One region of the Rahnella sp. 1L-D-7-B-C2 genome, then DNA from elsewhere that is predicted to be linked to it. Evidence: predicted binding sites of a transcription regulator. Region 1 holds the regulator's gene; the other holds the start of a gene.
The links. Region 1 encodes PurR, which represses purine synthesis genes. Its sites were predicted from a motif close to CANGCAAACGTTTGCNTG; they were not measured.

Region 1 (3,617 bases):
TTTGATTCGCATTAAGATGCCGCGCACGGCCAACGAAATGTACCACCTGCGCGACGCAGCGCCGGTAAAACGCGGCGAGCTGGAATCGGGCGATCTGGTGTTCTTTAGAATCAATAACCGCGGAGCCGCGGACCATGTCGGGGTTTACGTTGGCAACGGCAAATTTATTCAGTCACCGCGTACCGGTGAAGACATCAAAATCACCTCTCTGGGCGATGATTACTGGCAAGACCATTACGTAGGCGCACGTCGGGTAATGACCCCGAAAACGATCCGATAATAAACAGTTCGTTAAGTCTGAAGTTTCGCTAATCAGCCATTGAATAGCATTTAACGAAGCGTTTCTGCAGGGAAGAGTATCGGCGCTAAAGGTCACTGCGTAAAATTGAAAAGGGCGATTCCTGTAACAGGTAATCGCCCTTTTTATTGCCTGACTTGCGCGTCTTTTAGTTCATCACTGCGGTGAAGCTGAAAGCGACAATCACAAGCAAAGCGCAAACCGTGGTGATTAATGACAATTTTAGATTGCGGTCCATAAAACCCCCTTACAGATCAATTGTGGCGCTTCATTTAGCCACACTAAATGTGTGCCAACGCATTTTCTCATACTTCACGTCTAAAATCCCGCGTTGATTCATGCCCGATAACCTACAATAACACTTCCACTTTCCTGCAATATAAGAGAAAATTGTCGGTTACCACGCCTGTGTGCCGGTCGATTTCTCCCGAGGGCGCTTTACGCCTCACTCTGACGAACTCACCCAACGATTTCACTGCCTTTTTATTAGCTCGCAGTGAAATCCACGCAAGCAAACGATTAACATAATGCTAACGTGCTGAAACACGTGAGTTCAGGAGTCATTCCTTACATGGCAACGATTAAAGATGTCGCAAAGCGCGCTGGCGTTTCCACCACAACCGTGTCGCACGTCATCAATAAAACACGTTTCGTCGCCGAAGACACTAAAGCCGCGGTTCTGCTGGCCATCAAAGACTTGCACTACTCGCCAAGCGCCGTCGCACGCAGCCTGAAGGTCAATAACACTAAAACGATCGGCCTGCTGGCGACCTCGAGCGAAGCGCCCTATTTTGCAGAAGTGATTGAAGCCGTGGAAAACAGTTGCTTCTCCAAAGGCTATACGTTGATTTTGTGTAATTCACACAACAATCTGGATAAGCAACAGGCATATCTGGCGATGCTGGCACAAAAACGTGTCGATGGTTTGCTGGTGATGTGTGCGGAATATCCTGATGAACTGCTGAACATGCTGGAAGAATACCGGTCAATCCCAATGGTCGTCATGGACTGGGGCGAAGCGCGTAAAAACTTCACCGACAGCATTATCGATAATGCGTTTGAAGGTGGTTACATGGCCGGACGCTATCTGATTGAACGCGGTCATCGCGATATCGGCGTGATCCCAGGGCAGCTGGCGCGTAACACCGGCGGTGGCCGCTTTCAGGGTTTTGTGAAAGCGCTGACGGAAGCCAATATTCCTTTGCGTGAAGAATGGGTAGTTCAGGGTGATTTCGAACCTGAGTCAGGTTACCAGGCGATGCAGAAAATCCTGATGCAAAAACAACGCCCGACCGCCGTTTTCTGTGGCGGCGACGTCATGGCGATGGGCGCGATTTGTGCAGCCGATGAGTTTGGTTTACGCGTTCCTCAGGACATTTCCGTTATCGGATATGATAACGTTCGCAATGCCCGTTACTTCTCACCTGCGCTGACCACGGTGCATCAGCCGAAAGAGCGCCTGGGCGAAATGGCCTTCACGATGTTGCTGGATCGCATCGTCAGTAAGCGTGAAGAATCGCAGACCATCGAGGTACATCCGAAACTGGTAGAACGCCGCTCGGTGGCTGACGGGCCGTACCGTGACTATCGCCGTTAATATTTGCCTGTTATAACTGATGTTAATACCTTATTGCGCCTGCCTTTGCAGGCGTTATTTCGCTACGAGCACGTTAATTTAAAGTGAATGTTGTTTAAGGAAAATCAGGTTTTCCCTTTTAATTATTATATGAATTCATTTGCCATGCGCATTAATTCACCGCAATTGATAATTAACCGTAATATTATACACGTGAGTTATTTGTAAAACATAAATGATATAAAAAACATTTTGAGGTGATATTTCATTATACATTTCAAATGAATAGGTATTATATACCACCCGCCTGAACAGGCCCTTACAATTATAATTTCACTTCCCAATAAGGTTCAATTAATATCTTGCGTCTTTTAAAAGGAAGTAAGGAAATTTAATGGAATGGAAGCCAAGTTTACTCGCAACACTGATCTCTTGCGCTATTTTCAATACTCATGCAGGAATAATGCGTGAAGATGTCTCGGTACAAGACTACCGGGACTTCGCTGAAAACAAAGGTAAATATACCCCCGGAGCAGAAAATATAGAAGTGTTTAAACTGGATGGAACATCTGCGGGCATATTGAATTTCCCAATGCCTGATTTCAGTTCTACGGATGATTACGCCACGGGAACACTCGTAGCGCCGTCCTATATCGTCAGCGTTGCGCACAATACCAAGTTCACATCGAGCAAGTTCGGCAATGGCGCTAAATACGCTTACAGCTATAAATTTATTGCCAGAAATGATGATCCAGGATATCCCGCAGATACGCCCCAAGATTTTCAATCCCCGCGTCTGAATAAAGTCGTCACTGATGCCGCTACTGTGCCTTATGTTTCACAGACTGAACTGAGAAGCGATCGTGAAAGGTATAAATATTTAGCACGCGTAGGTACAGGGCATCAATATCAGGTTGACCCTGTCACAGGGCAGGCAAACTCGTTAGCCATTTCTTACGCCTGGAAATCAGGGGGAACGGTTGTTAACCCAATGGAAAACGATCAATGGCTTTATTGGACGAACGCCGGCCCAAATGACGCCAATCTAACACCACTGTCCACTGCAGGTACATCCGGTGACAGTGGAAGTCCGACTTATGTCTACGACAGTGTGGATAAACAATGGAAATTAGCAGGCCTTCACGACCGCCACAGCGGAACAATGCCATATGGCAATTATGTGTCCTACGAAACTTACATGCAAACTGCGTATCTTGAGTCAATAATTGCTGCAAACACTGACCCTGATGTCAACGATATTGCTGCCGACGGCGATATTCACTGGGGGAAAACGGCAATTACTCAGGGGAGCTCTCAGTGGCAATGGCACGGTGTTAGCTATGCGTTGCCCACTCAGGCGAGCAATGCTGAGCTGAACTCAACACACGATCTTCGCTTCAATGGCGAAGGCGGTCTGCTTGTGCTGGATTCTTCCGTAAATCTTGGCGCGGGTAAGCTTCAATTTTCCAATGATTACCGCGTTGCCTCCGCGGCAGGTGCTAATGCCACATGGGTTGGTGGTGGTGTCGAAGTGGATGCTGATAAAACGGTTGACTGGGAAGTTAACGGCCTTAAAGGCGATAACCTGCATAAAATCGGTGAAGGTACTCTGTATGTGAATGCCACCGGCGTTAATGAGGGTGGACTGCGAGTCGGCGACGGTACCGTGGTGTTGGCCCAACAAGCTGACCAGAACAACAAGCGTCAGGCATTTTCCACCATTACGCTGGTCAGCGGCCGTCC
Region 2 (3,617 bases), on a different contig from region 1:
CATCGGGGGCGATAAAACGGGTGGATTCAGGCGCATGAATGAGGATCTGACTCACAGCACCTTTACCCGGTGCCGTCACCCGGCAGGTACCCGGCCACTGTGCGGCCAGCATTCCCGCAAGACGCGACTTGCCGCGTCCGCGTGGCGCAGTCAGTACCCACACACCGGATTTGGCCTGCATCAGCCGCTGTAAAATCTGTTGCTGCTCAGGCGTCGGCTGGCCGTCCGGCGGCAGCCAGTCAGGCGCAGGCGGTAAAGGGGAAAGTAAAAAAGGATGATGTTGCCTGCACAGCGCGACGTGCGGCGTGCTTTCCAGTAATGCCTGAAAACGGCGGATAAAACGCGGCGTGGGGATCGCCTGTGGTTGTTCGCTCCAGCGCAGGCTGTCGGCGTCGGGCAACTGCGACCAGCGGCACCAGTCTGGCACCAGCAAAATCAGCCAGCTTCCGGCCTTAAGTGTTCCGGAAAACGCCGCCAGCGCGTCCACGTTCAACCCGGCGCGGGCATCAAAAATGCCGTGCAAAATATCCTGGCCGAGCAGCGAATGCGCCGCAGACGGTGAGCAGGCGTTCACTCCCACGGGCGGCGAATCACTGATCCACAACCAGTCTCCGGCGTTATGGCCCGAAAATTCGAGAGCCTGCGCCATGCACCAGTCCGCCTCACCGCTGAACACCAGCACGCGCCGCACGCCCTGGCGCAGCATCTGTTGTTGTAACGATGTGGCCGATACGGCAATCATCTCAGGTTTTCCCGACCAGCATGGAGAGCAGTCCGGCGGCGATAAGCGGCCCGACCGGCACGCCTTTAAACAGCGCGACGCCAAGCACCGTGCCAACCAGCAAACCAGCGACCAGATGCGGCTGCGTACCCATCAACGTCAGCCCGCGTCCGCCGAGCCACGATACCAGCACGCCGACCAAAATGGCGGCGATGGATTTCCAGTGGAAAAATGAATGTACGACAGTGCTGGCGCTGATTTTTCCACTGGCTATCGGGGCCATCACTCCGATGGTCAGAATAATAATGCCGATGGTCAGGCCATATTTTTCAATCCACGGGAAGAAGGTATTGAGCGGCGTGATGCGCACCGTCAGCAGGAAAAACATCGCGATAGTCACTGCGCTGTTGTGGCTGATGATGCCCAGTCCGGCGAAGACCAGTAAGATCAAAAGGGTTGGATCGAGAAAAGCCATAGCGTTCCCTGCGTTTCCTGTCAGAAAGGCAGAAAGGCTCCGCAGAGCCTTTCTGTATCGGTCGTTGATTATTGAACAGTTTTTGCAGGCAGACCAGAACTGAATGGTCGCGACGCCGCGAAATCAGCGGCTGGCGAAGGTATTGCACTGATCCGGATTACCGGTATCGAAACCACGTTTGAACCAGTCATAACGCTGCTGTGACGTGCCGTGCGTAAAGCTGTCCGGCACCACGCGCCCCTGACTTTGCTGTTGCAGACGGTCATCGCCGATTGCCTGCGCAGCGTTCAGCGCTTCTTTCAGATCGCCCTCTTCAAGAACATTTTGCTCCTGCATCGAATGCCCCCAGACACCGGCGTAGCAGTCGGCCTGCAATTCCATTTTCACCGACAGCTGATTCACCACCGCCTGCGACGCCCCCTGCTGCATCTGTCGCACCTTGCGCTCAATGCCCAGCAGATTCTGCACGTGATGGCCCACTTCGTGGGCGACGACGTAACCCTGTGCAAAATCACCGCCCGCGCCCAGTTTGTTCTGCAATTCCTGATAGAAAGAGAGATCGATATACACTGTGCTGTCCGCCGGGCAATAGAACGGCCCCATGACCGACTGTCCGGTGCCGCATCCGGTGCGGGTCGCGCCACGATACATCACCAGTTTCGGTTCGCGATACGTCATCCCCTGTTTCTGGAAAATCTCTTTCCACGTATCTTCCGTCGAAGCGAGGATGACGGAAGTGAATTTCGCCTGCTCATCATTTTTCGGGCTGATGGATTGGGATTGCGTCTGATGCTGTGCATTGCCGGACTGTCCGCCGTCAATCAGCGGAGAAAGGTCGATGCCGTAATACCCGGCGACCAGCACGACGATGATAATCACAATGCCGCTTTTGCCGCGCAGAGGGATGCGCATACCGCCGCCGCCCAGACCACCGCCGCTGGATCCCTGTCCGCGTCTGTCTTCTACATTGTCGCTTTCGCGACGCCCTTGCCAACGCATACTCCACCTCCAGACTGTTTTTATAAAGACTAGCCAGCGCGCGCGGTTAATACCATCCGCGCAGGGACGTAATTTTAGGTCAGAAGGAATTAAATGAAATAAAACAGGGCGAAAAAGAGGAAATTAAATGCGGGATAAAAAATCGGGTGGCGAAACTACCACCCGTTCTGGCATAAGCCCGCGACGGAAACGATTGCGCGTCCGGGCTAAAAACTAAGCGTTGCTTAGTCCAGTTTTACGCCGATACGATGAGCGACTTCTTCGTAAGCTTCGATCAGGCCACCCAGACTCTGGCGGTAGCGATCTTTATCCATCTTGTTCAGCGTCTCTTTGTCCCACAGGCGGCTGCCGTCTGGTGAGAATTCATCACCCAGCACCACTTCACCGTTGAACAGACCGAACTCAAGCTTGAAATCAACCAGGATCAGACCGGCGTCGTCAAACAGCTTGGTCAGCACGTCGTTAGCTTTGTAGCTCAGCTCTTTCATGCGCGCCAGATGTTCTTCGTTCACCCAACCGAAAGTTTTGCAGTAAGACTCGTTGATCATCGGATCGTGCATCGCATCGTTTTTCAGGAACAGATCGAACAACGGCGGATTCAGAACCAGACCTTCTTCAATGCCCAGACGTTTTACCAGCGATCCGGCAGCACGGTTACGGATAACGCATTCAACCGGGACCATATCCAGTTTTTTCACCAGCACTTCATTGTCAGACAGCAGGCGTTCCATTTGGGTAGGAATCCCGGCTTCTTCCAGCTTAGCCATGATGAAATGGTTAAATTTATTGTTAACCATACCTTTACGGTCGAACTGCTCAATACGCTGACCATCCAGTGCTGACGTATCGTTACGGAATTCCAGCACCAGCAGGTCCGGGTTTTCAGTGGTGTAGACGGTTTTCGCCTTGCCGCGATACAACTCAGCTAACTTTTGCATCTTTACTTACTCCAGTGGAAAAAACAGATGTAAAAAGGGGCCGGAGCCCCTTGGTATTATTTTGCACTACTCTGGCTAAATGCGGCCTGCATGACCGCCACCATCGCGTCGTTCTGCGACTGGCTGAGAGCATGTCCTTTCGGATCAAGGAACTGCAAGCTACTGCGGTTGTCGAGGTCGCCAACCTGAAGTTTGTAATCACCGGAAGTGAGGCCCGGATCTTTCGCACCCAGTGTCTGCCACGCATCGTCATTCAACGGTTTGTAGGTGACGGACAATGTCCCCTGCGGACGGCTGCTGTCGGTCACTTTCATGCCGGCTTTCGCCAGTGCATTCGGTAAGCGATCCCACACGACGCCGTAGCTGGAACGCACGATAAGTACCGGCAGACCGGTATCATCCGCGCCGCTCTGCACGTCGATTTCGCCAACGCGACGGTTATCGAGACGGGCTTGCGTATCCTGCTGCACTTTATCCAGGCTAG

Region 2: ypfJ (KPN_02809 family neutral zinc metallopeptidase) is a predicted target of PurR. The motif match lies at 2,378-2,395, and genes of this name have one in related genera.

The regions. Positions count from the first base shown of each region.
Region 1 covers NZ_JBXAVQ010000002.1:306,932-310,548, forward strand. Annotated here, with positions in the region: gene AC0Z7K_RS05035 (C40 family peptidase) at 1-280, shown strand, start outside; gene cydH (cytochrome bd-I oxidase subunit CydH) at 447-536, opposite strand; gene purR (HTH-type transcriptional repressor PurR) at 870-1,895, shown strand; gene AC0Z7K_RS05050 (S6 family peptidase) at 2,269-3,617, shown strand, end outside.
Region 2 covers NZ_JBXAVQ010000007.1:25,739-29,355, forward strand. Annotated here, with positions in the region: gene AC0Z7K_RS13400 (tRNA(Met) cytidine acetyltransferase TmcA) at 1-742, opposite strand, end outside; gene AC0Z7K_RS13405 (DUF441 domain-containing protein) at 744-1,196, opposite strand; gene ypfJ (KPN_02809 family neutral zinc metallopeptidase) at 1,320-2,195, opposite strand; gene purC (phosphoribosylaminoimidazolesuccinocarboxamide synthase) at 2,420-3,133, opposite strand; gene bamC (outer membrane protein assembly factor BamC) at 3,190-3,617, opposite strand, start outside.